3 regions of the Paenibacillus sp. EKM206P genome follow, and region 2 is predicted to be linked to each of the others. Evidence: riboswitches for the same ligand, from Rfam matches in the RefSeq annotation. Region 2 holds a riboswitch; each other region holds the start of a gene.
The links. A riboswitch is a leader RNA that binds a small molecule or an ion and turns the genes downstream of it on or off. The one in region 2 is predicted to bind thiamine pyrophosphate.

Region 1 (10,133 bases), on a different contig from region 2:
AGATATAGACGAACTAAACCATTTCGATCTATATCTTATTCATTGGAAGTCGCTTATTGGATTTTTGCAAAATCCTCATTTATTTAAAATGCTGGAACAACGCTATCCTTGTAATTGTCCTCAAAAAATTTACGCACTTCCGGTCCGGTCATTCGCTTTGCCAGCTTTTGAATGGCATCGGAATCTGCATTATCCTTACGCGCTACCAGATTAATGGCAAAGTGCGTATCGTCTTTTTCGGTAATCAGCGCGTCCTTCTTCGGTGTCAGACCGAGCGGCTTGGCATATGCGGGATACATGGCAGCCATGTCCACATCATCCAGTGAGCGCGCCAGCATCAACAAATCCACTTCTTTAAACACAAACTTTTTCTTATTCTCAATAATATCAGCCTGTGTAGCATTATAGCCTACGCCTTCTTTAAGCTTGATCAAACCGTTTTGCTCCATCATTACCAAAGAACGTCCTGTATTGGCCGGGTCATTGGCAATGGCAATAGTCGCACCTTCGGGCAGGTCTTTAACGTTCTTGTATTTTTTGGAGTACGCACCATAAATGGCGTTGTAAATTGGTTTTATCGCTACCAAATCAGACTTGTTGCTTTCATTATATTGTTGCATAAAAGGAGCATGCTGAAAGAAGTTAGCATCCACTTCATGGCTTGCCAATGCGTTGTTCGGTTGGATATTGTCTGAAAGCACGACGATTTCCAGATTGACTCCGTCCTGTTTAAGCAGCGGCTTCACGATATCCAGCACATCTGTCATCGGTGGGATGAGCGTCGCTATTTTCAGGGTCACTTCTTTTTGGGAAGTCGCTTCTTTAGACTGTGTTTCTTGTGTAGCCTGCTTTTGACCACCGCATCCGGCAACCAGTAGCATAACGACAGCAAATAGTGTAAGTAATTTCAAGTTCGTTTTCATGTTGTTTTTCCGACTCATTCGATGTGGAACCTCCAAAATTAGTTGTGATCGGGAAGATAAAAATGAGTTACAGTATAGCCGCTTCGCGAATGATTTGATCTTACGATCGCTGTTGAAATGGGATTCTCTCTGATTTATAAAGTGATGTATAGGTTAGAATCCCATTTCAAAGGCGAACGCTAACGCTTCTCCAGATTCAAATCCTTCTCTCCGCTTTTGAGATACTGTAAAGTCATTTTTATTTCCCATAGTGGGCGGTGCAAGTGTTAATGAAGAGATTCATAAACCATTTACCGCTTGTCGATCCGGCGGGATATGGTGCTTCCAGTGAACTGGATCGTTTGTACGAAAATAATCATGACGACGATGGTGAACGCCATCAAGCCTGTTTCAAAACGCTGGTAACCGTAGCGGATGGCAAAATCGCCTACCCCGCCACCGCCCACAATGCCCATCACCGTGGAGTAGGAGATGAAGCTAATGGTGGACGTGGTCAAACCCAGTACAAGCCCAGAACGAGCTTCCACGTACAGAAATTTGAAGATAAGCTGAAGAGTGGATGCCCCCATAGAAGTAGCGGCTTCAATTACACCCTTCGGCACCTCAAGCAATGATTGCTCCACCAGCCTCGAATAATAGGCGATGGCCACCACTGACAAGGGAACCGTAGCAGCCATCGTACCCAGCGCCGTCCCTACGACCAGACGTGTAAATGGAATCATAAACACGACGAGCAGCAAAAACGGGAACGAGCGAATGACATTGACCACACTGTTCAATAGGGTGAACAGCAGTCGATTTTCATATTTTTGCCCTTTGCCGCACAAATACAAAATCGTTCCTGCCGGAAGCCCTAACAGTACAGCTGCTGCGATAGAAATCCCCACCATAATAAACGTCTCTCCGATGGCTTTCCATATCTCAGACTGATATTGCGCAATGATGTTCAGCATTTCATTCATCAGCTTCACCTGCTTTCGCTGTTGAACCTACCGCAGCGTCAGCTACACGTTGCGTGGAAAGCAGCTGTCCATCCCGCATTTCTGATACATGGGTACAAATGTTGCGTACCACGTCCATATCGTGCGTTACAATTACAATGGTAACTCCCAGTTCACGGTTGATCTCCCGTAACACGCCCAGAATATCCGCGGTCGTCTGCGGATCAAGCGCCGAGGTCGGCTCATCACACAGCAGCACCGCAGGTCGATTCGCCAGCGCTCTGGCTATCGCTACACGTTGCTTTTGGCCTCCGCTCAATTGTGCCGGATACTGTTCTGCTTTATCAGCTAAGCCGACGAATTGCAGGCATTCGCGCACACGTTCTGCTCTCTCTTTTTTCGCGACACCTGCCAGCTCCAACGGCATTGCTACATTTCCACTGACCGTCCGATTGTGAACAAGATGATAATGCTGAAAAATCATCCCTATGGATCGCCGCGCTTCACGGAGACGTTTTTCCGGCATGCGAGTCAGATCTTCCCCGTTCACAACCACGTTTCCCTCATCCGGCCTTTCCAATACATTCATCAACCGGAGCAAGGTAGACTTACCGGCACCGCTGGCACCTATAATACCGTGGATTTCCCCCTCCTCCACTTGAAGGGACACGGATTGAACCGCATGAAATTGGCCGCTTGAGGTGGTATAATGCTTGTTTACCTGATGCAGCGTAATCATGAAACCTGGCCTCCTGATGATCCATTTCTCAGGGAAAATGTAATAAGCCCGCCAGCCCAGGCGGGTCTGTACGAGCCGTCAATTCCCATTGCATTAATATACCACAGAGCAGAAAACGGGCAAAGCCTTTTGACAACAATTAACGTACATCCCACACCCCTACATAAGGAAAGCAAATCCCAAGTCCCCAAGCCAGCGTAAGCATGACGACAAAATAGAATATGAATACAATATCTATAGCCGAATAGCCGATCGCATAATAATACGTTCGCTTGGTTTCATTGGTAAAACCCTTGGCTTCCATAGCAATAGCAATGCGCTGGGCACGCCGAATACTTTGAGCGAGTAGCGGAATCGCATACCTGCGAAGCGTGGCATACATATTCCATTTGGACACATGCTGATGTAAACCTCGAATACGGTGGGCTTGTCTCAATGCCTGGAATTCCTCCACCATCATAGGCATCAACCGCATGGCTGCCAAAAAGCTGTATGCATACTTCGGAGGGAGCTTCCATTGCTGCATCAGTGAATAAAAAAGGTCCACTGGACGAGTCGTTAAACCAAACAACAAACCTACCGCAGCCATACTCAGCGCACGAAAGCCCAGATGCATGCCTCGGTAAAAGCTTTCCTGCGTCACATGGATCAAGCCCCATGTCCACCAGGTCGTCACCCCTTTGCCGAACATCATCATGCCCGTTGAAGTTGAAATAAACACCAATATAAAGGGAGACCCGTATAGCAGCAGCCTCTTCCATGGATGGCCTGACCAGACAAGCAGCAACAGCATAGCACACGCAACATTAAACATGACATTCGGATCATGAATGACTATAACGACCACAAACAGGATGGAAAACATCACGAGCTTTAGGCCCGGATTCACGCGATGCAGCCATGTTTTATGATGGGGAAAGGACAGGTTCATACTGTAGTTCCCCTTTCTGAATCCGCCATGTATCGGTACAATATCGACGGACAATTTCCGGGTCATGGGTGACCATCACAATGGCCGTGCCCGCCGCTCTCAGCTGCTCCAACATATCCAGCATGACAAAGGTATTACGCGCATCCTGCCCAAAGGTCGGTTCATCGAGCAGCAGCACTTCCGGCTCACGAATCATAGCCGTAGCAATACTCAACCGCCTTTTTTGGCCTAACGAAAGCTGATACGGATGCCGCTCGTCCAGCCGCTCCAGTCCGAACTGTACGAGCATCCGATCGACCCGTTCCCGGCACTGTTCAACGGTATACAAGCTCTTGGGTAACGAATACTCTAGTTCCTTTCGTACGGTATGCGCTACAAATTGCAGCTCGGGATTTTGAAACGCGAACCCGATACGCTCTGCCAGTTGTTCTGTACTGCCTGCCTCAATTCCGCGCACGCTATAACGTCCCTGTGTGCGAAGTAAGCGCATCATGGAGAGCAGTAGCGAGCTTTTGCCAGCCCCGTTTTCACCAACCACGCCAATCCAGTCGCCAGGCTTCACCTGCGCATGCTCCACATAAATCACTGAACTTAAACCGCGGAGGCCGCTAAAATGTTCTAGCTCCAGCACATCAGTCCCCGCACCATTCTGTTGCGTCACTGCTTCACTCCAACGTGGCGAAGACGCTTCATTCCATACTCCCGGATACCACACGCCGTACTCGGACAATGCCTGCCGGTGCACATGAAATACTTCTTGGGCCCTTCCATCTGCAATGATCTCCCCTTGAGCAGAAAGCACCACAATCCGATCCACATCATGGACAATTTCATTAATTTTATGCTCCACAATCACCAGTGTCTGGTCTACCGAAATGTTGCGAATGGTATCCCACACCTGTGTAGTGCCTTCCTCGTCCAACAAAGCCGTGGGCTCATCCAGAAAAAGCACTTCTGGCTCCATAGCCAGCACAGACGCAATCGCCAGCCGCTGCTTCATTCCCTGTGACATGCTGCCAATGGGCATATGTATATCATCCGTCGATAGACCCACCTGTATCAGCAGCTCGCGAATACGGGATCGCATCTGCTCCCGGGGAACCTGATTATTTTCCAACACAAAAGCCAGTTCCTCATCTGCATATGACATACAGAACTGCGTATCAGGATCTTGAAATACAATACCTGAGACACTTGGGATTACAGCAGCATCGCATTTCATAGGCACTTCTATCGTGCGTGGAATCAGACCGCTTAACACTTGGAGCAGTGTTGATTTACCGCATCCACTCGGTCCCAGTAGCAGCAGCTTTTCCCCCTTGCGGACAGACAAAGACATATTGTGAAAAAGCAGCTCTTGCTCACCGGGGAATTTCAACCGTAGCCGGGTGATCGAAGCCACCACATCTTCGGTTGCCCGGCTCATCAATCCAGCCCCTTATAATCTTGTTCCGTTGCAGGCCTCAAACTTCGCGTGACTCCGGTTACCTCCAATGCCTTAGCCAGATAGAACGCGAATACCCCGGCAATCACAATACTGCCAATCATCCGAAATCCAATATACAAAACATAGTTCCAAGTCGATAGCTGATCAATATACCCGTAGCTGAAGTCTAAAATCAGAGAAGTGACAGCCGCCCCAGCCGCAGCTAGCGAAGCAACCCACAGGTTTGCGTTCCGATACAGAAAAGCCGCAAAAAACAGCTCCGCTCCCAAGCCTTGCAGCAGGCCATAGTACAAGGTGGACATACCCCATTCGCTTCCCAAAAAAGCACTGACCGTTGCCGCTGCCACCTCTGCCAAAATCGCAACACCCGGCTTGCGAATGATGAGATAAGCAAACGTACCTGCCATAAACCACATGCCATACATCAGTTGCTCGGCGTGTAGACCCAATGGTTTCATCAAATCATAGGCAGGTCCCCATATTTTGTAGATCAACCCGAACACAACAGCGATCACAATCGTGACCAAAATATCCGTCAGTTTCAACCCTTTGGACGCTCTTACAGCAGTATTCATTATTGCGTGCTCCCCTTTTTCCTTATAGTTGGCCTCTTGGCCATGAAAAAAAGCTTGTCTGGAGCTGAATCTCCAGGCAAGCTTTATGCGCAGTAAAAGGTGAAGCACCATACAAAACATCATTCGTCGATATGCCTTATATAACCAGTAGTCTAAACTACTACACTGATACCCAGCCAAGTCAGGATCAAGGTAAAATGCTAGGACATACATTGAATCTATCGACAACCGCAAAAAAAAGCGGCATTCCTGTATAGTGTTCTTGGTTTCTCTACGCTGGCATTACCCAGATCAGATTTCACGGTCAGTGGCAAGGGCCACCCTCTCAGCCTGACTTTCTCAAGCTCCCGACAATGCTTTTTAATTCACTATAATATATACCACATCTATGGCTTTGACAATCCTATAATCCGAAGAAACGTTTAGCCGTTTCCGTCGTCGCGATTTCGATCTCCATCATGCTTCGACCTGTACATTCGGCTATCGTAGCAGCAATGTGAGCGAGATACATGGGCTCATTACGCCCTTCTTTAGGCTTCACAGGCAAATTACGCGGGGTCAAAAATGGAGCATCCGTTTCAATCATCAGACGGTCCAAGGGAATATCTCTGACCAGTTCACGCAGATGCTTCCCCCGCCGTTCGTCGCAAATCCAGCCGGTGATTCCGATATACAGTCCCATTTCTACATACGTACGCAATTCATGTTCCGTGCCGGTAAAACAATGCACTACCGCTTTATCGACAAGCCCTTGATACTCCCGAAGCATAGCGACAAAGTCCTCATGTGCATCTCGTTCATGCAGAAATAACGGCATTTTCAGCTCACCCGCCAGTTGGATTTGCTCGCCAAACCATCGGCGCTGCACATCACGTGGCGAAAAATCACGGTTATAGTCCAATCCGCATTCCCCTATGGATACGACCTGCGGCTGACCCGCCAACTGGCGGAGCTGCTGAATCGTGTCTGCACTGCAGTCTTTGGCATCATGGGGATGCACGCCAGCTGTCGCATACAGCTTGCCCGGATAACGCGCTGCATACTGAGAAGCTTCCCGACTGCTGCGGACACTGGTCCCGGTAATAATCAGCGGTGAAATCCCTACAGCCGCGGCTCTCTCTACCACCTGTTCCCGATCTGCATGAAACGAACGATGCATCAAGTTCACACCAATATCAATTAACGGTGTACCCCTTTCCATCTCAATCCCTCCCTCGCAAACTACAATCTTGGATCAATCGGCTCTGATTCCAGAGATAGTGCGGCAAGGACGCATTCATGAATACGATCTACCGTATCCTTGCGGACAAAACGTTCCACGCCTTCCATACCAAGCGCTCCTTCCATCAGGGCATGACGCTCCTTTTTGTTCGTTCGACGCTGCTTCAGACGCTTTAAATTCTCAGGGGCAAGATAATCCATACCGTAAATGATGTGCAAATACTTCCGGCCTCTCACCTTGATTGCAGGCTGAATCATCTTGTCCCGATTTTTCATCAAAAAGCGTTCCGGCTTGATCACAATCCCCTCATGACCATCCTCTGTCATCTCGTTCCACCAACGAATGACCTCTTCCTCGCTTGCTTCGTCCGTGATCACGCGATACTCTGTCTCCATAAACAGGGAAGACAGCCCAGCCAGCTCCCGGTTTTGCTCCATATGCCAAATATGAGAATGGTCGAAAAAAGTCTTTCCGCTGTGTGCCAGCGTATGAAACGGTGCGATACGAATCTCATCCAGACCGTCCACATCCCAGCAATATTTTTGAAAAGCCTCTTGAAACGTCACGGCATTCGCGTACTTCTGTTCCATTTCCTCCAACCAGTCTCCAACCTCTCGGCCCGCAACCTTCGCCTGCTTCAGCTTGTCTACCAGCTTACTGCGATCCAGCAGAGCTGCTTCACCCACATGCGCATACTGTGCAGCAATCAATTCCCGAGCCTTGAGATTCCACGGTACAATTTCCGCATCCAGCAACACAAAATCCGTCTGGTTCCGTTCAAAATATCCGGCAGTCCGTAGATCCACATTCAGCTTTTCCAGCACTTGCTTCCCAAGGCTTTGTTCAAAGAAAGCTCTCCCGCTCCGACTGTAGATCGTGCCCAATGTCGGGTAGCCTACATACTCGACAGCGGCCTGTTCGTTTTTGAATAATAGCAAAATAGCCCGGCTACCCATATGTTTTTTCTCAGCCACCATCGTTTGTACCCCTTGCCCGCGATAATAAGCCAGCGCTTCACGCGGATGCTCCAGATAACCTTCCTCTGCAGACACCGCTGGAGCAGGACTCATGGTCGGTGGAATATACACCAGTTCCTCTATCGGTACTGTCACATGTGACACGGCATCTATAGCGGTTTTGACCGATTCTCCTTGAACGCGCACTTCGCCATACGATTCCGTCAGTACACTGTAACCAGCGATGAGCTTGCGTAAATTCGGCGGGGAAAACCGTTTTCTCTGCCACCGGACAAGTGGGCTATCGGGATCATTCGCATAATTCTCATGTGCCGGAACGCTGACAAATTCCTTTTCCGGAAAACGATAAGCGGTCAGCATACCGCCAAATACCACACCCTGATCAATATTCACCGTCTGATTCACAAGGGTAGGCTGCGGTCTAGGATCATGTCCCCATACTACTATTTCTCCCGATTCATGGTCTACGAACCAATCTTTGCGGATTGGTTTTCCGTCTGCATCCTGTCCTTCCGTATCTCCATAACGGCAATAATCAGAAATACGTGCCGACTGTTTGCCGATAAAATGATCCTTAATCCCCGCATGAGCCACGACCACGTGTCGCAATCCATTCCTGCCAAAAATAAGATGTGAGGGTGCATGTAGCAGAAAATCCCTTAACTCGCTTCTAAGCTGTTCCGCCGCTGCCTTGCCCGCTTTTTGTTCATACTGGGCCAGTTCCTCTGCAAATCGTTCATCCCCATGACTGAGAGTCACCTTTCTTCCATCAAGGTAACGGCCGATTTTCCAGCCATGATTGCTGTCAATCATATACGCTAGTCCAGCATCCACGTGCTTTTTCCAGAACTGCACCGCTTGTAACGATTTGGGGCCACGGCTCATCACATCCCCGACAGATACCAGTCTTCTGCCATCTGGATGATGGTATAGTCCTTCCGTATCTTCCGTATATCCTAGCCGCTCTATCACTTCCAGCATCTCACGGTAGCACCCATGGATATCACCAATGATGTCAATACCTGAGCCAATCTCATGAAACAGTGGCTGCGCACGGCGAACAAAATTCATTTCTTCTATATCCTTAAGGATATAGCAAGCGTTAAAGCCTTCCTCACGGATCCCACGCAGGTTCCGCTTTAACAGCTGTGCCTGCTGCTTGACCCGTTGGCGGCCACGCGGATGCTCCCTGCCTAAATCACGTTCCAGCAGCACAGCTTCGGATACATCCAGTACCAAAGCCATTACAGGAACATGCGCCTTGGCTGCCAACTGTACATATTTTTGACGGTCCTCAGCATACAAATGGGTGGCATCCACAACCGTCAGCTTATTCAAGCGACAGCGCATAGCCAGAATCGTATCCATCGCCTCAAACGCCTTGGCTGACATTTGCTGATACTCATAGAACAGTACGTCCGATTCCAGTCTTGGAAGTCCACTCCAGTCTATAAATTCCGTATCTCCGACCAGCTTGCGAAAATGATCCGAGGATACCACTTCTGTCTCCAGCAGAATCCCTTCGCTCACCAGCTTGTCTAATAATGTGGTTTTCCCACTGTTGGAGGCCCCCACCAACACAACCAGTCCAGCATGCGGTAAATGAATCGTACGTTTGGATGAATTGCTCATGCTTCCTTCTGCTCCTTTCTGCGCGTAAATATAGCCATTTGGGTCGGTTGTCCAAAGCCTTCGACCTCTTCTCCGATCCCCTTCAGCGCTACCGAATAAGGAGCTTCCACAATCCACTGCTCACATCGTTCCTGAAACTCGCTTCTACTCCATTCAAAACGGTGATCGCCATGCCGCATCTCTTGCTGATTCATACGATACACTTCATTATATTCACGATTGGGAGTCGTCACGATCAGCACGCCCGGCTGATACTCCGTTACAATCGTCTTCATCACCCGGTTCAGACGATGCTCATCCACATGCTCAATGACCTCACATAGGATCATCACATCTTTTCCCCGCAATTGTTCATCATAATAAAAGAGAGAGCCCATCATGGGTGTAGGACTGATCGCATCGGCATGCCTTTCCAGCTTGTTAAAACGCTCCACGGCTCTCAACTGTGCATACGCAGACGGCTCCACCGCCCAAATCTCTTCAACGCCCGTCATTCGGGCCATCCGAGCCGATAGCTTCCCTTCCCCTGAACCCAAATCTACGATTTTCTGTCTGCGAGGCAGCTTGCGAATTACGTCCATAATAGCTTGATACCGCAGCTCATTTAGCCGTACTGTAGGCTGTTGCTTCCCTTCCTCATGTGGCTGTTCTGGCTGTTGAATCTGTTCGTGCTTATCCTTTTGAGCTTGGACAGTATCCTTTTCAATATGTTTTTTAATACCTATTTCATCACAATCAGATTGCTC
Region 2 (10,133 bases):
TTATCTCACCCTCCGATCCAGTCGCCAAATATCAATGATGGAGCGCAAAAAACGAATAGAATCCTTCCAGACATGGATGTGCGAGCCATCCCGGTCAATACATTTGACGGGTAATTGCAGTACACGGAGTTGGAGCCGCTTGGCAATAAACATCATTTCCAGATCCAACGCCAGTCCGAGCTGTTCCTTTAAATGTGGAAACATCCGCTTCACTGCAACCGAACTCATCACTTTAAGCCCAGTCTGGGAATCCACCACACCTGTGGGTAAAAAAGGACGGGAAATGACCCGTTTACCAAAGCTGACAACAGATCGTAATAAAGAGCGATTCTCGGCGGTCATATCCTTGGTTCCGATCACAACATCATAATAGCCCTGCTGAACAACATTAATCATTCTGGCAATATCCTCAATAAAAAAGGAGTCGTCCGCGTCCACAAATACGTAGTAATCCGCACCAATGGTCCGCATCCCTTCCAGATACGTCCCTGCCTTACGTGTATTTCGTCCCAATTCCCTTGTTTGAAGCAGCGGACTAAGATTCTGATTAATCCGGTTTACGGACAAGTCCGTTGCTGCCTCCAGTGTTTTAATCAAGGCATTAGTACCATCGTGGCTGCCATCATCAATGAGATAAATCGAACCTTCAATAATATGGCTGCGGATAAAGGCTTGCAGTCGTTCAGCAAAGGTTTTGACATGAACAAAACGTTGCTCTTCGTTATATACAGACAAGATAAATGCAATATGTTGGCTTTTGGTCGAATACTCGGGATAGAGCAAGCTTTGTATTTCCGAAAGCATTTCTTCGGTGTCATTGGCTTGCCAAAATAGCAGCCGCAAACGGCCTACTCCGGTGATTTGCACCATATGCTGATCACTGAACGGAAATGTTACATCCGTCACCAGTAACAATGGCATTTGCGGAAATTGGCTGCGGATCTGATTGGCTTTCCGCACCGCCTCCCCCGGCTCCCTATAATCAATCAAGCAGCAACATGCGTTCTCGTAGACTGAAGCTGCCTCCGTGTCCTTGCACTGTATATATTGGTAAAAACAAATTACATTGGGATAATCAATAGCCCTGTCATTATCGCTAAAAATGGCTATAGGTCCCTGCACACAAACCTCTCCTTTTCCTCCGAATAGTTCTATTTTGTTGAAAAAGAATTAAGAATGTTTGTTTATAGGGATTAAATTAATGTCCAAATACTTCATATTTTCTTAACAAAATAGCTGACACTCCATGATATATAAGAGAATAAGAGAAGAAAAACTGATTTTCATATTTGATAAAAACAGAGTATTTAGACCTGATTCATTAGAACCAAAATCCTTAGTATTAGTTAGCGAATCCATATCGAAAGTTGGTCCTTTTAGATCAATAGAAAGAAATGAATATGGTTATTTTGTCATATATAAATAAACGAATAAAACAAATTGGCACGTCCATACTATGGATAACATGTCATCTTTCGTTATGAATAGTTATGTAAATGAACAGAAGGAAGGTCTTTCTATGGAAGCATTTTATGTCAATCGCGATGGGTCATTATCTACTCCTTTACGGGGGAAGGATGTGTTGGCAAATCCCCTTTTGAACAAAGGCGTTGCTTTTACAGAAGAAGAACGCAAAGAACTGGGTTTGGATGGAATCCTTCCTCCCACCGTCCTTTCATTGGAGAAACAGAGCGTACGAGCATATCAGCAATTTCTCGCACAACCTACCATGCTACGTAAAAATGCTTCTCTCAACGACCTCCACAACCGAAATGTCGTCCTCTACTATCGGCTACTAACCGATCATTTAAGTGAAATGCTACCCGTAGTCTATACACCGACCGTCGGAACCGCGATTCAAGAATATAGTCACGAGTACAACCGCCCTGGGGGCGTATATTTGTCGATAGATAACCCGAACGGTATTGGACAAGCGTTTTATAATTCCGGTTTGAGTGGTGAAGATGTGGATCTGATCGTCGTAACGGATTCCGAAAGTATTTTGGGGATTGGGGACTGGGGTGTCGGGGGGATTAACATTGCTATTGGCAAACTTGCAGTGTATACGGCTGCGGCAGGCATTCATCCCGGGCGGGTGCTGCCCATTGTACTGGATGTAGGTACGAATAATGAAAAGTTGCTGAATGATCCACTGTACATCGGAAACCGCCATAAACGGGTTCGCGGAGAAGCCTATAACCAGTTTATTGATACTTTTATCAGCAAAACGTTAGCGCAATTCCCGAAGGCGCTTTTACATTGGGAAGATGTTGGTAGCGTAAATGCACGCCATATTATAGGAAAATACGGTCAAAGTATACTCACCTTCAACGATGATATACAAGGTACAGGAGCGGTGACCTTGGCTGCAATTCTTTCGGCGGTGGGTGTCACCAAGACTCCGCTGCGTGAGCAAAAGGTACTTGTCTTCGGCCCAGGAGCAGCAGGGATCGGTAACGCTGACCAAATTCGGGGCGCTATGATCGAGGACGGCCTTTCCGCGGAAGATTCATTCAAGTCCTTTTGGGCCTTTGATTACCGTGGGCTGTTAACGGACGATATGGAAGATGTACTGGAATATCAGAAACCGTATGTACGTAAAAAAGAGGAAGTCAGCTCATGGACGCGGTCGGATGACGGCAAAATACCGCTGCTGGAGGTCATCCGTCAGGTGAAGCCTACCCTATTAATCGGAACTTCTGGAGTAGCAGGTGCCTTTTCTGAAGAGATCATCAAAGAGATGGCGAAGCATGTAGAACGCCCGATCATTATGCCCATGTCCAATCCTACAAATCTTGCAGAAGCTATACCTGAGGATCTAATACGGTGGACCGATGGCAAGGCATTAATTGCTACCGGAAGCCCTTTTGACCCCGTCACTTATAACGGTACGAAATTTGAAATTGGACAGGCGAACAATGCCTTTGTGTTCCCGGGACTGGGTCTGGGTGCGATTGTGGTTAAAGCCAAAAGGATTACCCCTGCGATGTTTACAGCCGCAGCAGATGCCGTTGCCAATGGCGTAGATTCGAATAAGCCTGGCGGTGCGTTGCTCCCTCATATCCAAAAATTACGTGATGTTTCGTACGTTGTTGCGGTTGCGGTAGCGAAAGCAGCGATTCAGGATCAGGTAGCTCAGGCACACATTTCAAATGTTGAACAAGCTATACGGGATGCAATGTGGAAACCGGAATATGTCAAGGTCAAAGCAGTGGAAAGCGTAATACATCACCCTCACTAATGCTCCATTTAGGAAAGGGATTGCCTTGTTCAGACAGGCAGAATACGTCAGTTCAAGCAAGGAGAATCAATCTATGAGTGTCGGACATATCTTGTACATTTTGGTGCCGATTTTTTTCGTTATTATTTTAGGGTGGTTAGCGGGGCATTACAAAAGCTTTGATGCCTCTTCCTCCAAGGCCTTAAATGCGCTCGTTACCAAATTTGCACTGCCTGCGCATCTATTCATCGGTATCACGACAACGGACAGGAAAGCACTCATCGAGCAATGGCCATTCCTGCTGGCACTGTTCATTGGCATTGTCGGCTTTTTTGCCGTTCTCCTTCTACTGTCCCGCTTTGCGGGGAAGCAGTCAGTGAAGGATGCCGCCATGTTTGCTTTGAACTCGGCACAGCCTACCTTTGCTTTTATGGGTATTCCGGTGCTTGGAGCCATCTACGGTTCCTCTGCTGTCGCCATTCCGATTGCGCTTACGGGAATTGTAGTCAATGCCTTCCTTGACCCGGCGGCTACTATTATAGCTACCGTAGCCAGCCGGAATTCAGGCAAAGAACGGAACGGTCACCTCGGAAGGTTAATCTGGGACTCCATTCTTCACGGCTTAAAAGAACCGCTGGCGCTGGTTCCACTGATTGGTGTAATTTTGACCTTGTTCGGCTTCCATTCACCGGATTTGTTGAACAAATCGTTGAATCAAATCGGAGACATTACGTCCGGGGCCGCTTTATTCGCTGTCGGAGTGACCATTGGCGTACGCAACATTAGTTTTAGTGTAAGTGCCTTTGCCATCGCATTGTTAAAAACAATTGTACAGCCTTTATTAATGCTGCTGATCGCCTACCTGTGCGGTCTGTCGTCTGCAGATACTGTGAAGGCAGTTCTGCTCGTTTCCTTCCCGGGTTCAGCAGTCGCTGCTATGATCGCCACCCGTTTTGAAAGCCTGGAATCAGAAACAGCCTCCTCCTTTGTCATCAGTGCTGTCATATCGCTCGTCACACTCCCAGTTCTGATTTCTCTTTTGGTATAAAATCTGATTAATTAGACAGTGAAGCCTGCCGCGAACTCCTTCGTGTAGACGGAACTGACCTTCTCCAGCGCCTTTTTCCCTCTCGGAAGCGAACTTCAGCTCTGTCGTTTGGCCCTTGACCAGATAGACATGTTTGACATAGCGTATGAACGTATGTACAGTAATAGTCAAAAGAATAGAAGTCCACTAGGGGAGCCGCTATAGCTGAGACAAGAACGTATCTTGGACCCTTTGAACCTGATCTAGTTCGTACTAGCGTAGGAAAGTGGAGCCTTTATATAAGGTTTCAAGCGTTTTTTTGCGCATTGTGCCTATTGTTGAAGCCGCTCCAGTTTTCCGGGGCGGCTTTTTAGCGTTGTTCCGGAATTATATTCTTACAGGACTTCTTGCTCTTCAATTTTATGGAGGTGGCGAAATTGAGTTTTACACAAGAACTCCGTCGGCAGGCGGACGGCATTTTTCAAGCGATTTTTGAGCATCCCTTTGTGAGAGGTATTGCTGAAGGAAGTTTGACAAGGGGACAGCTGATTCACTATGTAAAACAGGACTTTGAATATTTGAACGCCTACATGCGGATATACGGCATCGCAATCTCCAAATGCACGAATCGGGAGGACATGGCTGTATTTAATGAACAAATCTCTTTTATTCTCCACAGCGAGGTTCACCCGCATCAAAATTTCTGTGCTGTCGCAGGGGTGACCTATGAAGAATTGCAGGGATATCCGCTCGCTCCGTCGGCTCATCACTATATCCGGCACATGCTGACGGTTGCGCATGAGGGCAACCTGGGCGAGATCTTGGCTGTGCTGCTGCCATGTATGTGGACGTATGCCGAGATTGGCCGCAGGCTGCTAGATGAAGTAAAGCCGGATAAGTCCCATCCGTTCTATGAATGGATTGGCTTTTATGGAGACCAGCTTGATGATACAACACTCAAGTTCCGAGAACGTGTAGATGCTTGGGCGGAAGGGGCAACGGCTGCTGAGCGGGAGCGGATGATTGAGCATTTTATACTGAGCTGCCAGCTGGAATATAAGTTCTGGGACATGGCTTATAAGCAGGAAGAATGGCCGGTCCAGATGCAGGCAGCGGTCTTGGAATAGTCAGCCTGTCAATTCGATGCGTGAAGTACGGTTAATGTCCTGTTGAACCACCAACTATAGAGAGGATAATCATGATGAGTACATGGGAAAAAAGTTATTCGGATCTCCTAACGAAGGTACAAAATAGCAAACCCCTCGTTCACAATATCACCAATGTGGTAGTCACCAACTTTACCGCCAACGGCCTGTATGCATTGGGAGCCTCCCCGGTGATGGCCTATGCACCCGAGGAAGTAGCAGATATGGCCAAAATAGCAGGCGCCGTCGTGTTAAACATCGGTACGCTGAACCGCGAACTGGTGGATGCCATGATCATTGCTGGACAATCGGCGAATGCACACGGTGTTCCGGTCCTGCTAGACCCGGTCGGTGCGGGAGCAACGAGCTTTAGAACTGAATCGGCACTGCGAATCCTGAGTAAAGTCAAAATCTCATTGGTACGGGGCAACGCAGCCGAAGTTGCCCATCTTGTCGGAGAAGCGCGTGAGATTAAAGGCGTAGATGCTGGTGACAGTGCTGACAGCGGCCATGTCGATCTGGCAATTCGGGCTGCTCGAGCGCTCAATACAATGGTTGTCATCACTGGAAAAGAAGACGTCATCACCGATGGGACCGAAGCACGAATGATAAGCGGCGGAGACGCGCTGCTCACGAAGGTAACCGGAGCAGGCTGCCTGCTGACCTCTGTGTTAGGTGCCTTTGCAGCTGTTGAACCCAACCTGCTGCTCGCAGGTACAGCAGGCTTGGCATTTTACAGTGCAGCAGCTTCCCGAGCCGCAACACGTACCGCAGAGCTAGGGCCAGGCAGCTTCCAGATTGCCTTTCTCGACGAGCTCGCCAAACTACATACTGGTTCGCTAGAGGGGCATGTCACGATCCGTGAAGCTGGAACAACTACAGCAGGTGGTGCGCGATGACAGACACTCGTGTACCCAGAGCACTGACGATTGCCGGCTCGGACAGTGGCGGCGGGGCCGGAATTCAAGCCGATCTCAAAACCTTTCAAGAGCTTGGCGTATACGGCATGTCAGCTATTACGGCCATTACTGTACAGAACACCTTAGGGGTCCACGGCGTATATCCGCTGCCACAGGAAGCAACAGCGGAACAGATCGAAGCTGTAGGATTAGACCTTGGAGTGGATGCCCTGAAGACTGGCATGCTGTTTAATGCGGGTATCATCCGTCTTGTGAGTGAGCAGATCCGAAAGTTCGGCTGGAAAAAGGTCGTCGTCGATCCCGTGATGATTGCGAAGGGGGGCGCTGAACTGCTGCAATTGGAAGCGGTGCAGGCTTTGAAGGACGAACTGCTCCCCTTGGCCCTGGTCGTTACACCGAATATCCCGGAGGCGGAAGCCCTGACAGGGATCAGCATCCGTACGATGGAGGATCGCCGCGAGGCTGCAAGACATATTAGCAGTATGGGATCAGAATTCGTTGTGATCAAGGGTGGCCACGCTGACGAGAGCGAGAGCAGCGAACAGATTGTTGACCTGCTCTTTGACGGAACCGCCTTTACAGAGCTGAGCGGCAAGCGAGTACGGACTGTCCATACACACGGAACTGGGTGCACCTTCTCGGCAGCGATTACCGCAGAATTAGGGAAAGGGATGTCTGTACCGGAGGCTATCTCGAATGGCAAAGCCTTCATCCAGGCGGCGATTGAGGAATCTTTGCAGCTTGGACAGGGACATGGGCCCACCAATCATTGGGCCTTCCGTCGTCGTCAGGAGATGCTTCTATGAGCGGCAGAATGTTGTCAGAGGTGGTGCGCCGCCAGCTACAGATGTACCTGGTGCTTGGAAGCGTGAATTGCCTAGCGGAACCAGGCTGGGTCGTGCAGGAGGCTCTGGCTGGCGGGGCAACCATGGTCCAGTTCCGGGAAAAAGGCCATGGCGCATTAACGGGTATCCCTATGTTCGAACTTGCGCGCCAGCTACAGGAACTGTGCCGCCACGCTGGTGTCCCCTTCATCATCAATGACGATGTGGAGCTGGCTCTTGAAATCGACGCTGACGGTGTTCACATCGGTCAGGACGATGAATCTGCCGAAACCGTCCGCGAGCGAATCGGAAATCGAATTCTAGGCGTCTCTGCCCATACCATTGAGGAAGCACGTCGAGCCATTCTGCAAGGTGCTGATTATCTCGGCGTCGGGCCAATCTATCCTACCCTCTCGAAGGATGATGCCCATGCTGTACATGGGCCAGCAATTTTATATGAGATGCGTAAAACGGGAATTGATGTGCCGATTGTTGGAATCGGAGGTATTACAGTCGACCGTGTTGAGGAAGTCGCACGTGCAGGTGCAGATGGTGTGGCGGTGATTTCAGCCGTGACACAGACAGAGCAGGTTAGAGGCGCGGTCAAGGAATTAAAGAAAAAGGTAGTGCTAGGCATCAAAAATCGAGAGATGTCCCAAAAATCATTTAATAAAAGATAAAGATGGATCATAGCAAATTGTTTCGATTGACTAAATAATTTCTCGTTTCATACCCAGCAGAAGACGATCTGATTAATCAGATCGTCTTCTTAGGTTGTCGAGACTTTATATAAGACCAGTATTATAACCGATACGATCGTAGAACTGATTATGTTTATGATCTTATTCGGAATTATCCTATTTTTATTTATCTCAAAAGAAACACGATGGCATAAGTCGCTTTTAATTAATACTTATGTTCAGACAGAGTCGTTTCAAAAATAGAAATAATACATTATTCTTCAATTCCGAGCAATTCGGATACTTGTTTTCTGTATCTTGTAGCCTTGCGTGTCCCATGAATGAGATTTGACAATCTGGAAGCTGGAATATGATATGTACTACAAAAAGTTTTCTGATCCATTCTTTTCTCGAGCAGTTTTTGCTTGATCTCCCATCCAAAAGGGGTTACAGAATTTCGATGATTCAACATCACTACCTCCAAGTTTTAGTTTTTGGAATCATGTATTACGCAACATGTAATACACCAGAGCTTAATGATTCGATCTGCATGTTTGGTAATGATTCAACAGGTAATCCAACCTTTTAGATTGCTCAATTACTTTGGGGTGTGTTAAAAATCCATACTTTTTCTGGACTTGGTACAGTTTCCTCCTAGCTCTCTCGACACGAAGTAAAGTCACACCTTGGTTCATCAGTATGATCCCCTCCTCTATGTCACATTTTAGAATAAAAAGACGTTTTTTGGTTTTTCGGATGATGCGCCTAACAAAAAGAGAATATCACAAAAGTTTTCATAAATAAGGGCGTCCCTAAATCTATGCAAAAAACCTCCGTTTCCACTAATAAAGTGGAGCAGAGGCTCTAGTTTCTATTAATAATATTTACATACAGGATCTTAATCCTACATGAATAAAAGGATACTACTACCAATAATAAAACGTTCTTTCTCTTTGCCCTTCGCTCACTAAACTTTCGTACCTCATATGGGCCTTAACATCTGCAAACGCTTTAAACTTCTCAAATAGTCTTATGCACCTAATAAAAAAAGCTTCTTTATTAATGGTTAATGATTTAGATAAAACGTCTAGCAAGTATTTAAAGCCATGCGTGTAGCTACCTCTATTCAAGTAATACTTAGCAAGTTCATATTTAAAAAGCGTTATGTGTTCTGGTACAACTTGATGTGTGTACATATCAGTAGATGCTGGATCAAAAGAATTAAACTCCACTTCAAAACGTGAGAGTACATCATCAACATCTATTGCATATCGGTTAGCCGCTATTATAATGTTCAACAGCATTGAGAGCTTTTCATCTTCGTTAGTAATTAATGTAGCTACAATATATTCAACATAATCTGGAAGCACACTGGTATCCCCAGACAGAAGTTTATTTACAAAGATATTACCTACTGCCCAATGCTCGTACAAGTTGATCCAGTGTCGAGTTTCCTCGTCTGTCTCAATCACCCAATCTAAATTTGCGTAGGCATATGTAAACTGTAAAGCTTGCTGATAATTGCCTTGGGCTTCACATACACTAGCACACAGTAAATCAGCATAGGTAATGTAAACAAATATGGGACGACTTAACCTCATATAAGACTCCTCACTCTTTTGCTTCTTCTGCCGTTGTTTCATAGAATAATAAATTTCCGCTTTATGTCTCATTTTTTGAGCTGTTTCATAAAGCATATCCCACTCGTGTAATGAACGATACACATTCGCTAGATCCTTCAACGCATCAAGTTGATCTATTTCATCCAGACGTTCGACAAAGGGTTCAAATCGAGTAGCCGCCTTGAGATTTCGGATCTGATCGTTCCCCACCTGAATCGTAAACAGACGATACTGACAGATAGCCAAGCGTTCAGAGTGCTGGTACTTCTCGCCTTCCGCAATCCCCTCATAGAGTAACAAAGCAGCATTACGCTGACCTTGTGCGAATAACATTTCTGCCGCATCGAATAGCTTCGGGGAATAAAGGAGGTTGTCCATGATATGGGCCACTACAAGCTGGATCGCATGTAACTTGTCCAGTTCCGCACAGCGAAATAACAACGGCTCAATTCGCCGCCAATCTGGGGAACGCTCAATGATGTAGTTATCTATGTATAGTTCGTAAAAAAAACCTTCTGGTAGTCCCATAGCCCAAGTGATTCGATCTAGCTGATGTATAGCAACAGGACGATGCTTGGCAATCCAATTATTAAGTGTTCTTTGATGAACACCTGAATGTTCGGAAAATTGCGCCAAAGTCAAATTGTTTTGTTTTAAAAAATTCTCAAACTTATCTAAGATCGTAGGTGTATGTC
Region 3 (10,133 bases), on a different contig from region 2:
CGCAGGGCTCAGGTAAGACGACGTTGTTAATGGCGATGGTCAAGCACATTTATGCTTCGTATACGCTTCGCGTTCAGGAAATGGCTTTTGAACTGCATCTACGCAGCATCTACAGTCGCCGTAATATTCTTAGCTTTCGAGAAACGGATCATATTTCAGGACAACAAGGGCTTGACTTACAGAAAAAAACAGATGGAACCGTCAATATACTAGGCGAAGTAGCAAGTGATGAAGTAGCTGCTTGGATGATTCAAATGTCGCAGGTTGCCAGTCTGTTCACCATTTTTACTCATCATGCCAAAACATTTCGTGATCTCGTGTTTTCACTTCGTAATTCATTGCTCAAAACAGGAGTATTTCAGCATGAAGGCATTGCTGAGGAACAGGTAGTTCATGTCATTAACTTTGATGTGCATCTCAAACGTGATGCGGAAGGGCGACGCTACATCGAACGGATCACAGAATGTGTGCCGCGTGACCCAGATCATACGGATGCAGGCTCCAATGCTTCAACGAGCTACAGTTATCGCCACGTTATGGAATATCGGAACGGAAGCTATATACCGATGGAGCCCTTAACAGCCAAAAGTGTACAAGAAATGTATGAGCAGATGAATGTAAATGATGCCAGAGATTTCCGCAGTTTTTTGACCCGCTATTGGGAGGAAGACTATGAGTCTTAAAGAAATTTTATTATGGATTTTACTTATATCAGGTGGGGGCTTTACGCTTCTATATATAGCTTTATGGGGGTTGCGTAAGCGCAGTAGTCATGCAGTTCGCAGAGGACGAATTTATTCTGTGAAGGAAGGGCGCAAGGGAAAAGCGGTACTGCAACGTGAGCTGCAAGCCTTACTGCATAAGTTGTACACGCTGTGTATGAAGGTCCCTTTCTTGTCCGGATACATCATGAGTATACGTAAGCGACTAGCTGGTCAGCATGCCTACGATGAGTACAAGCTTCGCCTACAGACGATGAAGATGACACTGTTCATCTGGGGAGCTTTTGCTTGCAGTGGTGTTGTGCTGGTCATGATGAAGCCAGGAATAGAGTTTGCTATATTAGCCGTTTTATGCGGAGTGGTAATCAACAGTCTTATTTTGGATATGGCCATTAGCCGGATGGAAAAAAGGCTACTTGCACAGATGATCGAATTATTCGCCAATGTGCGTCACTATTACCATCAGCACGGTATGGTGGAGGAAGCTATATCCGAAGCGGCCGATTTGGCGGAGGCAGAGGCCGGGAGACACGCACGACTCATCCATGAGGCGCTAACAGATGTTGATCCGCACGAAGCATTGGAAAGATACTATGAATCGGCTCCTAATCGATTTTTAAAAGCTTTTGCCGGTATCTCGTATATGGTAATGGAGTTTGGTGATCGGGTTGAGGAGGGTGGCTCCATTTACTTGAAGGGGCTCGGCAGTCTCGCACGCGAAATCCAGTTGGAGTTGCTGCGAAGAAATAAACTGGACTATCTGTTAAAAAGTCTAAACGTGATCGCACTAGCACCAGTTTTCTTTACCACCCCAATCGAGACATGGGCGAGGTCCAGCTTTCCCTCCATGGATGAGTTTTATCAGGGAAAATTGGGTTATATCACAAAATTATCCGTTTATATTGTGATAATCGTATCTTATTTCCTGTTACAGAAGCTACAACAGACCGACGAGACAGGATATCGTGCGGGTAGAGGACGGAGGGTTTGGGAGCAGAAGCTATACCGTTTTCCTATCATTCGTAATGTGGTGGATTCTTTAATTCCGCGACAGCATATGTCTTCTTATTTTCAAATAACCCGCTTATTAAAGGAAAGTGGTGCGGAGATTAGGCTGGAGTGGCTCTACATACGCAGAATGGCTCTTTGTATTATAGGATTGGTGCTCAGTATCAGTACGATATTTTTTTTACATGAAGCTGAGAAAACGCATATCCTTCACGCACCAGTGCAATCGGGTCAAATGTTTGGACGTTTAAGTCCGGTGGAGCAAAAAGAAGCTTTGAAGCAGAGTGAGATTGATCGCAAAATCATGCATTCGCTGAACATGAGGTCAAACAGCACATACGAACAGATGTACGCTGCTTTAGAGCATAATGCTAATGGAACTGCTACTCCTGAACAGTTATCCACAAATACTTGGCGTATCCTCCAAAAGCTAAAAGATTGGAATGATGAATACATCAAGTGGTGGGAAGTGCTGATTAGTTTGATTGTTGGGTACGCAGCCTATCAAATGCCTATGCTTTTATTATATTTGCAACGAAAAATGCGTCGGTTGGATATGAGGCATGAGGTGTATCAATTTCAAACAGTTATTTCCATTTTACGGGTTATGGAACGAATGTCTGTCGAGGAAATATTGGAGTGGCTGAACAGATTTTCAGTTATATTCAAAAGACCTCTGCAAAAATGTTTGCTTCATTATGAACATGGGCCAGAGGCAGCTCTCGACTTGCTAAAAGAAGAAGCGCCTTTGCCGGAATTTCAACGTCTCGTGGATAAGCTTCATTTGTCTTTAGGTAAAATTACGATTCGAGAGGCCTTTGATGATTTGGAATCCCATATGTCCTACTATTTCGAACAAAGAAAACAGGAGTATGAAAAAATAATAGACAGTAAGGCTATCTGGGGAAGGATGATTGGTTTTGCCCCGATGTATGGTCTTATCTTTTTATATTTGGTGATTCCGTTGATCGGCATGAGCTTTGTTCAGATGGATAACTATTATGAACAAATACAAAAAATTCAGTAAGAAAGTTAACCTATGACTAATACAAAATAACAAGCTAGGAGAGAAAAATAAATGAATAACGCATCAACAGCTTTAAAGGTAGCCGCTGGGATATTTTTGACCATCGCTCTAATTACGATTGTAGTTATACTATTTATTTCAGCCCAGGAGGCGACTAAAACGGCACAAAACAATTTTGCTGATATTCAGACCGAATTGTCTCAAGCCTCTTTTACGGTATATGACGGCACAACGATTAGCGGTTCCCAGGTGACCAATGCGCTGCGGAAGTTTCAGGGGAAGGACCAATTCGGCATTCAGATTAAAACCGGCAAAAATATGGCAGGCCAGTGGTACGGTAATGCTCTGAACATTAGCCCAGACAGTGAACAGTATGGCGCCGTGAATGGTGGCAGTGATAAGACAGGGAAAATCACGAATACACTTAATGAGAAAGAGAATGAATACGTAAATCCGAGTGGTAAATTTAAAGCTGAAATCGTCAAAGACAAATCGAACGTGGTACGTGGGTTGTTGTTTACCCAGTCCTAAGCACTACAGCAGAGATAATAATCATAAAGGGGATGAGAGTATGTCTGATCACGCTTCAAGTATGCTGCGGCTTGGTGTGTCAGTTATTCTGTTCATAACCGCATGTGTAACGGCAGCAGACTTGTCCAGGCAGCTGGATGGTGCACTGGAATTAAGATCACAGCAAGAGGAGCATTCTGAAGGGCGAATAGCCCATACTGCTGGGGTGGGGTTGCCGGAGCGGATTAAAGGAACTCAGGTCATACAGGCAATTCGCATGAACTTACAGGAGGGGATTTCGATTCAAGTCGACGGGACAGAGTATGATGTATTTTCTGAACCGTTTGAGCCTGATGTATCGACCCTGGATGCTTCCTCATTATATTCCATGTACCCCCAGCGTAATGGGAATGGGGACATAACATCTGTACGTTTTGAGAAATTGGGGGAAGACTGAAGTGGTTCAAACAATATCGAAGCTGTTGGGGGCGCTGCTCGCTGTATTGCTTTTGTACATCGTACCCGCAGCTCAAGCTGCTGAACGGCAGGATGATATATCCGGGTTAAATACATATCATGCAACTGTACGTTTTGTTGATATGGTAAGAACCAAGGGTTACATTACACCGACGATGTATAACGATTTTATGCGTGATCTGGAATTGACAGGCAATACGTACGAAGTTGACTTGGAGCATATGCACAAAAAGTATGTACCGGACTATGCAGATGCCGCGAAGCCAGACAGTTTTCTGGGCAATTATGAAGCTGTATATGATGGGTACTATAATTCGCAAATTTTTCCTGTACTGTTTCCTGACAATCAGCAGCCAAAATCAGATCAGACGCGTCGATATACCTTGATGGCCGGGGATTATTTTACGGTCCGGGTACATAATACGAATCGGACTCCTGCGGACTTGTACAAATCATGGCTTCTTGGTGGGGCAGATAGCGGCAAGCCAGCAGTTACAGCTTCTTACGGGGGCATGGTTCTGAATGAGGATTACTGATTTTGCGGTCATATTTATACTTTTGTTTTTGCCCTTTGGTGTAGTTAGTGACTTACGGGTGCAGAATCAGCGTGAAGTGCAGCAGCTAGAAATGAAATATACGTCGGCTCTCCGTACCGCAGTTCAGGATGCAGGGGTTGTGCTCTCACAGAATGAACGTCAGGAACGCGAGGCCGGATACGGATCGGATAAGTTTTTTCGGGTAGATAAAGAAGCAGCGCTGAACACGTTCCTGCACACCCTTTTTCTTAATGTAGGCATTGATGGGGATATAGTAGCACAACGTGCATTATTGGATTACATACCGGCTATTGTAATTCTGGATTATGACGGTTATTATGCGTTCACCTCAGAAGCCTATACAGACGAGCATGGACAAGCTGCTATTGGCCACAAATGGAGCGAAAAAAAGCCATATGCCTATGTTGATTCAGTAGGCAACAGTGTGGGGTTCACCTTGGATAATTATGTGCACGCATACGATGCTCGAAATCACAGGTGGGTAGAGGGCTTTCAAAAGGAACTTCAGGATCAGACCGCTATATCTTTGCTGAAAAATTCAGAAACTTTTGAGCAAATACGTCGTTCCACCATTGTTCGCAGCGTTCAAGAGAACTTGGCGCGAATTATTAATGTCCATAACGAAAAAGCAGCACGTAACGGCATAACTTATTCGTTCACGCTACCGATCATTCCGCAAGAGGAGTGGTACAACACGGTAGATGATGTGGGGCTGATCGCGTTTATCCAAGGCATTCCGGTTGGAGACAGGTATTACAATAACTATGGATTTGGTGGTGGGAGAGTCGTTAGAAAGCAAGACATTATCGGTGGCATAGAACCAGATACTGGAATAAAGTATTTTTATAGAGATTCATGTCCAGCTCCCTTTAAAGCGAGTGAACGTTTCACGGATGAAAAATCTGCAGCAGCTGCGGGTTACTTTGAGTACAAATGTTATAATGGCTTAAAATAATCACCCTCATGGGTGGTTTTTCTTTTTTTAGGCAGATCCATACCAAAAAACCTTAAAATTCACTGTTTTCAATATTCCGATATGGTTGCAGAATGTGCTACAATAAAGCTTTGAGAGAAACGAAATGCATATGAAATAAGAACAGTCGGCAATGCCGATGACAATAAGGAGCCAAAAACAGCTTATGAGTTTATTGACTGTAGAAAATGTATCCCACAACTTTGGGGACCGCGCATTATTTAAAAATGTTTCCTTTCGATTGCTTGCGGGGGAACGTGTAGGTTTGGTAGGAGCTAACGGTGTTGGTAAATCGACACTCATGAACATTCTCACTGGAAAATTGCTTAAGGATGAGGGTAAAGTGGAATGGACTCCACGTGTGCGTTACGGCTATCTGGATCAGCATACCAAGCTGACACCGGGCAAAACGGTACGTGATGTATTGAAGGATGCTTTTCTTCCTTTGTTGGAATTGGAAAAGGAAATGATGCAGATTACTGACAAAATGGGGGATGCTTCTCCTGATGAGTTGGAAGTGTTGCTGGAACAGATGGGTGAAATTCAGGAGCAACTGGATATGGGGGATTTTTACCTCATTGATGTAAAGGTTGAAGAGATGGCGAATGGACTAGGTCTGTCGGCGATAGGACTGGATCGGGATGTATCCGCACTTAGCGGCGGGCAACGGACAAAGGTTCTTCTTGCTAAGTTGCTGTTGGAAAAGCCGAACGTCCTGTTGCTGGATGAACCTACCAACTATTTGGATGTAGAGCATATTGAATGGCTTACGCGCTATTTGAAGGATTATCCTTATGCTTTTATTCTTATTTCACATGATACTGAATTTATGAACCAGGTCGTTAATGTTATTTACCATCTTGAATTTGCCAAGATGACCCGTTATTCAGCTAATTATGAAAAGTTTCTCGAAATGGCGGATCTGAACAAAGCCCAGCATATTGATGCTTATGAGAAGCAACAGGATTTTATTAAGAAACAGGAAGATTTTATTCAGCGTAATAAAGCGCGTGCCTCTACCTCAGGCCGAGCAAAGAGCCGTGAAAAGCAGCTTGATCGGATCGAACGTATTGATAAGCCTGAAGAAGCCGCAAAACCAACCTTTCAATTCAAAGAGGCACGTGCAAGCGGAAAGACGGTATTTGAGGGTATTGATTTTGAGATTGGTTATACACATGCCCTTTTGCCTAAAATGTCCATGACGATTGAACGTGGCGAAAAGATTGCAATTGTCGGCTACAATGGTGTCGGTAAATCGACATTGCTCAAAACCATATTGGGAAAAATTCCGCCAATCAGTGGAAAAACTTATCAAGGTGATTTTTTGCAGCCCGCTTATTTTGAGCAGGAAGTAAAGGCCGAGAAAATTACACCGATTGACGATGTGTGGAATGAATTTCCGCATTTGAACCAGCATGAAGTACGAGCGCATTTGGCGCGTTGCGGTTTGAAAAATGAGCATATCACGCGTCCGCTATCTGCGCTCAGTGGTGGAGAACAGGCTAAAGTCCGTCTTTGCAAACTGTTAATGCGTGAAAGCAACTGGGTACTGTTCGATGAGCCTACCAACCACTTGGATGTTAAAGCAAAGGATGAGCTGAAACGTGCCTTGAAGGAATACAAAGGGACCGTATTGCTTGTATCTCACGAACCGGACTTTTACGAGGATTGGGTAACCAAAACGTGGAATGTGGAAGAGTGGTCAAGTAAAGTTAACTAAAATCAGCTAAATCCAGTTCCATCAAATTTCACACGAAGTGGGGTTTGCAGAATTAGAAAAATATGCTAAGCTATCTTTAGCTTATACAATAAAATAGTCACACTAGGGGAGCCGCCCATGCGGCTGAGACGGAATAAATGGATTTCGGACCCTTTGCACCTGATCTGGGTTATGCCAGCGTAGGGAAGTGAGCGCCGTACAAACAAGGCAACACCATCTTTATTTTTGTTTGTGCGTGGGACGATACACGTATACGGATTCATGGTCCGTTCGATTATTGGACGTTCGTTAAACCACTTCCTTGGGGAAGTGGTTTTTTTGCGTTTCGTTCATTTTAAGTAGTTCGAGCTTCCGTAGACGATTCACATATAATCCCCTTTCATTCCTGCTGGTAGACGTGGCTGGCTAAGCTTAGATCCTTTAGTCCAATGTGAGGTGAAGACAAAATCGAATTACACGCAATTTCGATGGAAAAGGGCACTTTTGCACAAGCCGCCCAAGTGGCTGCTGTGATTTGTCCGTATGTTCATTATGTACACGCACGTTTAAAACAGAATGGTGCCTCTGCATTGCTTTCTTTGACTCGCAGCCTGGTGGAGCAGGAAGTTCCTTTGCAACAAATTGTAGTAAATGATCGTGTGGATGTAGCTTTACTTACTTTGGTTGGAGCCGTTCAATTACCAGCTAATGGATTACCTGTTGTGGATGTGAAAAGCCTACTTCCAAAGGGTACACGCTGTGGAGTGTCTGTACATTCCTTGGAGGAGATGCAAATTGCTGAGCGGGCAGGAGCGGACTATGTACTTTATGGTCACGTATATGAGACCCATTGTAAGCCCGGTATTGTACCGCGGGGTTTAGCTCAGCTTGAACATATTTGCAGGCTGTCGAACATTCCGGTGATTGCGCTAGGCGGCATACAACCGCATCATATCCCGGAGCTTTATAGGGCCGGAGCAAGCGGAATTGCGGTGATGTCTGGTATATGGGAGGCTGAGTCGCCCGTTGCAGCTGCAATGGAGTATAGGCGAATGGCAGACCTTGTAGTTCACAGCCTGTAGCGAGAAAACGAGAGTAGAGGCAAGCTGAAAGCAGAAGGGTTTATGGAGAGGAGATACGGAACAAATGCTAAAGATACACACAGAGGAAAGAGTGATTGGACACGCTGAATGCTTGGTCATAGGTGGAGGTGTCATCGGCAGTTCCATTGCTTATCATGTGGCCAAGGAGGGAAGAAGTACGATTATGCTGGAACGATTGATCCCGGGTGAGGGAGCCTCAGGAGCAGCGGTTGGAATGCTGGCAGCGGAAAGTGAAGAGTTCACCGGCTCTGAGCTATCACGATTTGCTCGCATAAGTCGAGATGCATTCCCTGAGCTTGTCTGTGATCTAGAGCGTTTGTCAGGTATTTCGGTGGAATTCCGTACTGAAGGGTTTGTGACCCCTTTCCGTACGGAGACTGAAGGCCAAAAACGCTGGAAAGCTGCTAAAACGCGAGAGGGTGATTGTCCTATCTGGTGGGATGCGAAAGAATTGGCCCGACGAATTCCAGGTTTGGATGAACAAGCGATCGGGGCAATATATCGTTCAAAGGAGACACAAGTGGCTCCTGTCCAGCTTTGCCGTGCTTATGCAGGTGCTGCTGCGGTGCTGGGAGCAACGGTATGGTCTGGTACACAGGCAGAGCAACTGGTCATACAGGATGGTCGAATTTGCGGTGTCCGTACAGATAGTGGTTTTTTTTCCTGCGATCAGGTCATTATTGCCGGAGGCTTGGATAGCATGAAATTGCTAGCGCAGGTTGGGTTTGAATATCCACTTTATCCGGTCAAGGGCGAAGCGGTAGCGGTCTCCTTGAAGGATCACCCGTTAGAATACACCATTTATGCTGATGATATTTACCTCGTGCCTAAACAGAATAACGAGCTTTGGATTGGGGCAACGAGCCTTTCGCATCAATATGACGAAGAAGTAACCGTAGGAGGCTTGGAGGGGTTGCTGGCACGTGCCTCTGCCTGGCTGCCGCGCGTCCGTGAAGCTTCTTTTATACGTGCTTGGGCGGGCTTACGTCCGCAGGCTGTATCAGGTCATCCTTTTATAGGCATTGTTCCTGGGGTCGAGGGCGTATATGCTGCAGTCGGGCATTATCGCAACGGTGTCCTGCTGAGTGATGCTACCGGGCGTGCGATGGCAGCTATGCTTAATGGGGCTTGTGCAGCAGAACTTGGGATAAGTAGTTTTTCTTCTGAGCTCCTCAAGGAGAAAAGCTTATGAAGCTGACGATTAACGGCCAGAGCCTGACCTTTTCTAATCGAATCACTCATGTGAATCAATTGCTACATGAGCTTGATGTAAAGGTGAAAACCGTAGTGGTGGAGCTGAATCGGCATATATTGACCCGTGAAGATCATGATGAAGCGGTACTGAAAGATGGAGATTGCCTAGAGATTGTACATTTTGTGGGAGGCGGTTGATTATGTTAACCATTGGAAAAGCATCTTTTACCTCGAGGTTATTGTTGGGAACAGGAAAATTCTCTGATCTGGATATCCAATCCCAAGCAGTAGAGGCTGCTGAGACGGAAATATTGACGTTTGCTGTACGGAGATTGAACTTGGAGGAACGGGATAAGCAGCATTTTCTCGATATGCTGGATTTGAGCCGGTATACACTTCTTCCCAACACAGCAGGGGCTACAACAGCAGAGGAGGCGATTCGTATTGCCCAATTGGCAAAAGCCTCCGGCCTGTGCGATATGATTAAAGTGGAGGTCATTGGGGATAGCAAGACACTGCTGCCGGACCCATTTGAAACGTTGAAAGCTAGCGAAAAGCTGTTAGAAGAAGGCTTTATCGTGCTGCCCTACATATCGGACGATGTGATTCTAGCAAAGAGGCTACAAGAGCTTGGAGTACATGCCGTTATGCCTGGAGCTTCACCGATTGGTACAGGACATGGTTTGCTTAATCCGTTTTCATTAGGTCTAATTATTGAACAGGCGGAGGTTCCGGTTATTGTCGATGCGGGTATTCGCTCACCCGGTGACGCGGCAATGGCGATGCAGTTAGGGGCAGATGCTGTTTTGTTGAATACAGCCGTATCAGGAGCGAAGGACCCGGTAAAAATGGCCGAGGCCATG

Region 1: another riboswitch for thiamine pyrophosphate. It lies ahead of G9G53_RS20920 (ECF transporter S component); the one in region 2 lies ahead of tenA (thiaminase II).
Region 3: another riboswitch for thiamine pyrophosphate. It lies ahead of G9G53_RS07805 (thiamine phosphate synthase); the one in region 2 lies ahead of tenA (thiaminase II).

What each region holds. Positions count from the first base shown of each region.
Region 1 is NZ_JAAMNQ010000012.1:106,862-116,994, reverse strand. Features, by position in the region: gene G9G53_RS20945 (MetQ/NlpA family ABC transporter substrate-binding protein) at 84-941, opposite strand; gene G9G53_RS20940 (methionine ABC transporter permease) at 1,214-1,885, opposite strand; gene G9G53_RS20935 (methionine ABC transporter ATP-binding protein) at 1,878-2,603, opposite strand; gene G9G53_RS20930 (energy-coupling factor transporter transmembrane component T family protein) at 2,743-3,534, opposite strand; gene G9G53_RS20925 (ABC transporter ATP-binding protein) at 3,509-4,960, opposite strand; gene G9G53_RS20920 (ECF transporter S component) at 4,960-5,556, opposite strand; TPP riboswitch at 5,807-5,916, opposite strand; gene G9G53_RS20915 (TatD family hydrolase) at 5,960-6,757, opposite strand; gene G9G53_RS20910 (polynucleotide kinase-phosphatase) at 6,778-9,387, opposite strand; gene G9G53_RS20905 (3' terminal RNA ribose 2'-O-methyltransferase Hen1) at 9,384-10,133, opposite strand, start outside.
Region 2 is NZ_JAAMNQ010000006.1:247,255-257,387, reverse strand. Features, by position in the region: gene G9G53_RS15310 (glycosyltransferase) at 1-1,122, opposite strand; gene G9G53_RS15305 (NAD-dependent malic enzyme) at 1,520-3,241, shown strand; gene G9G53_RS15300 (AEC family transporter) at 3,315-4,268, shown strand; TPP riboswitch at 4,447-4,549, shown strand; gene tenA (thiaminase II) at 4,685-5,374, shown strand; gene thiM (hydroxyethylthiazole kinase) at 5,449-6,291, shown strand; gene thiD (bifunctional hydroxymethylpyrimidine kinase/phosphomethylpyrimidine kinase) at 6,288-7,118, shown strand; gene thiE (thiamine phosphate synthase) at 7,115-7,816, shown strand; gene G9G53_RS26510 (XRE family transcriptional regulator) at 8,091-8,288, opposite strand; gene G9G53_RS15270 (aspartyl-phosphate phosphatase Spo0E family protein) at 8,350-8,511, opposite strand; gene G9G53_RS15265 (helix-turn-helix domain-containing protein) at 8,743-10,133, opposite strand, start outside.
Region 3 is NZ_JAAMNQ010000003.1:241,464-251,596, reverse strand. Features, by position in the region: gene G9G53_RS07840 (ATPase, T2SS/T4P/T4SS family) at 1-683, shown strand, start outside; gene G9G53_RS07835 (hypothetical protein) at 673-2,757, shown strand; gene G9G53_RS07830 (hypothetical protein) at 2,809-3,288, shown strand; gene G9G53_RS07825 (hypothetical protein) at 3,329-3,724, shown strand; gene G9G53_RS07820 (hypothetical protein) at 3,726-4,280, shown strand; gene G9G53_RS07815 (hypothetical protein) at 4,267-5,256, shown strand; gene G9G53_RS07810 (ABC-F family ATP-binding cassette domain-containing protein) at 5,441-6,994, shown strand; TPP riboswitch at 7,089-7,197, shown strand; gene G9G53_RS07805 (thiamine phosphate synthase) at 7,462-8,055, shown strand; gene thiO (glycine oxidase ThiO) at 8,120-9,268, shown strand; gene thiS (sulfur carrier protein ThiS) at 9,265-9,468, shown strand; gene G9G53_RS07790 (thiazole synthase) at 9,471-10,133, shown strand, end outside.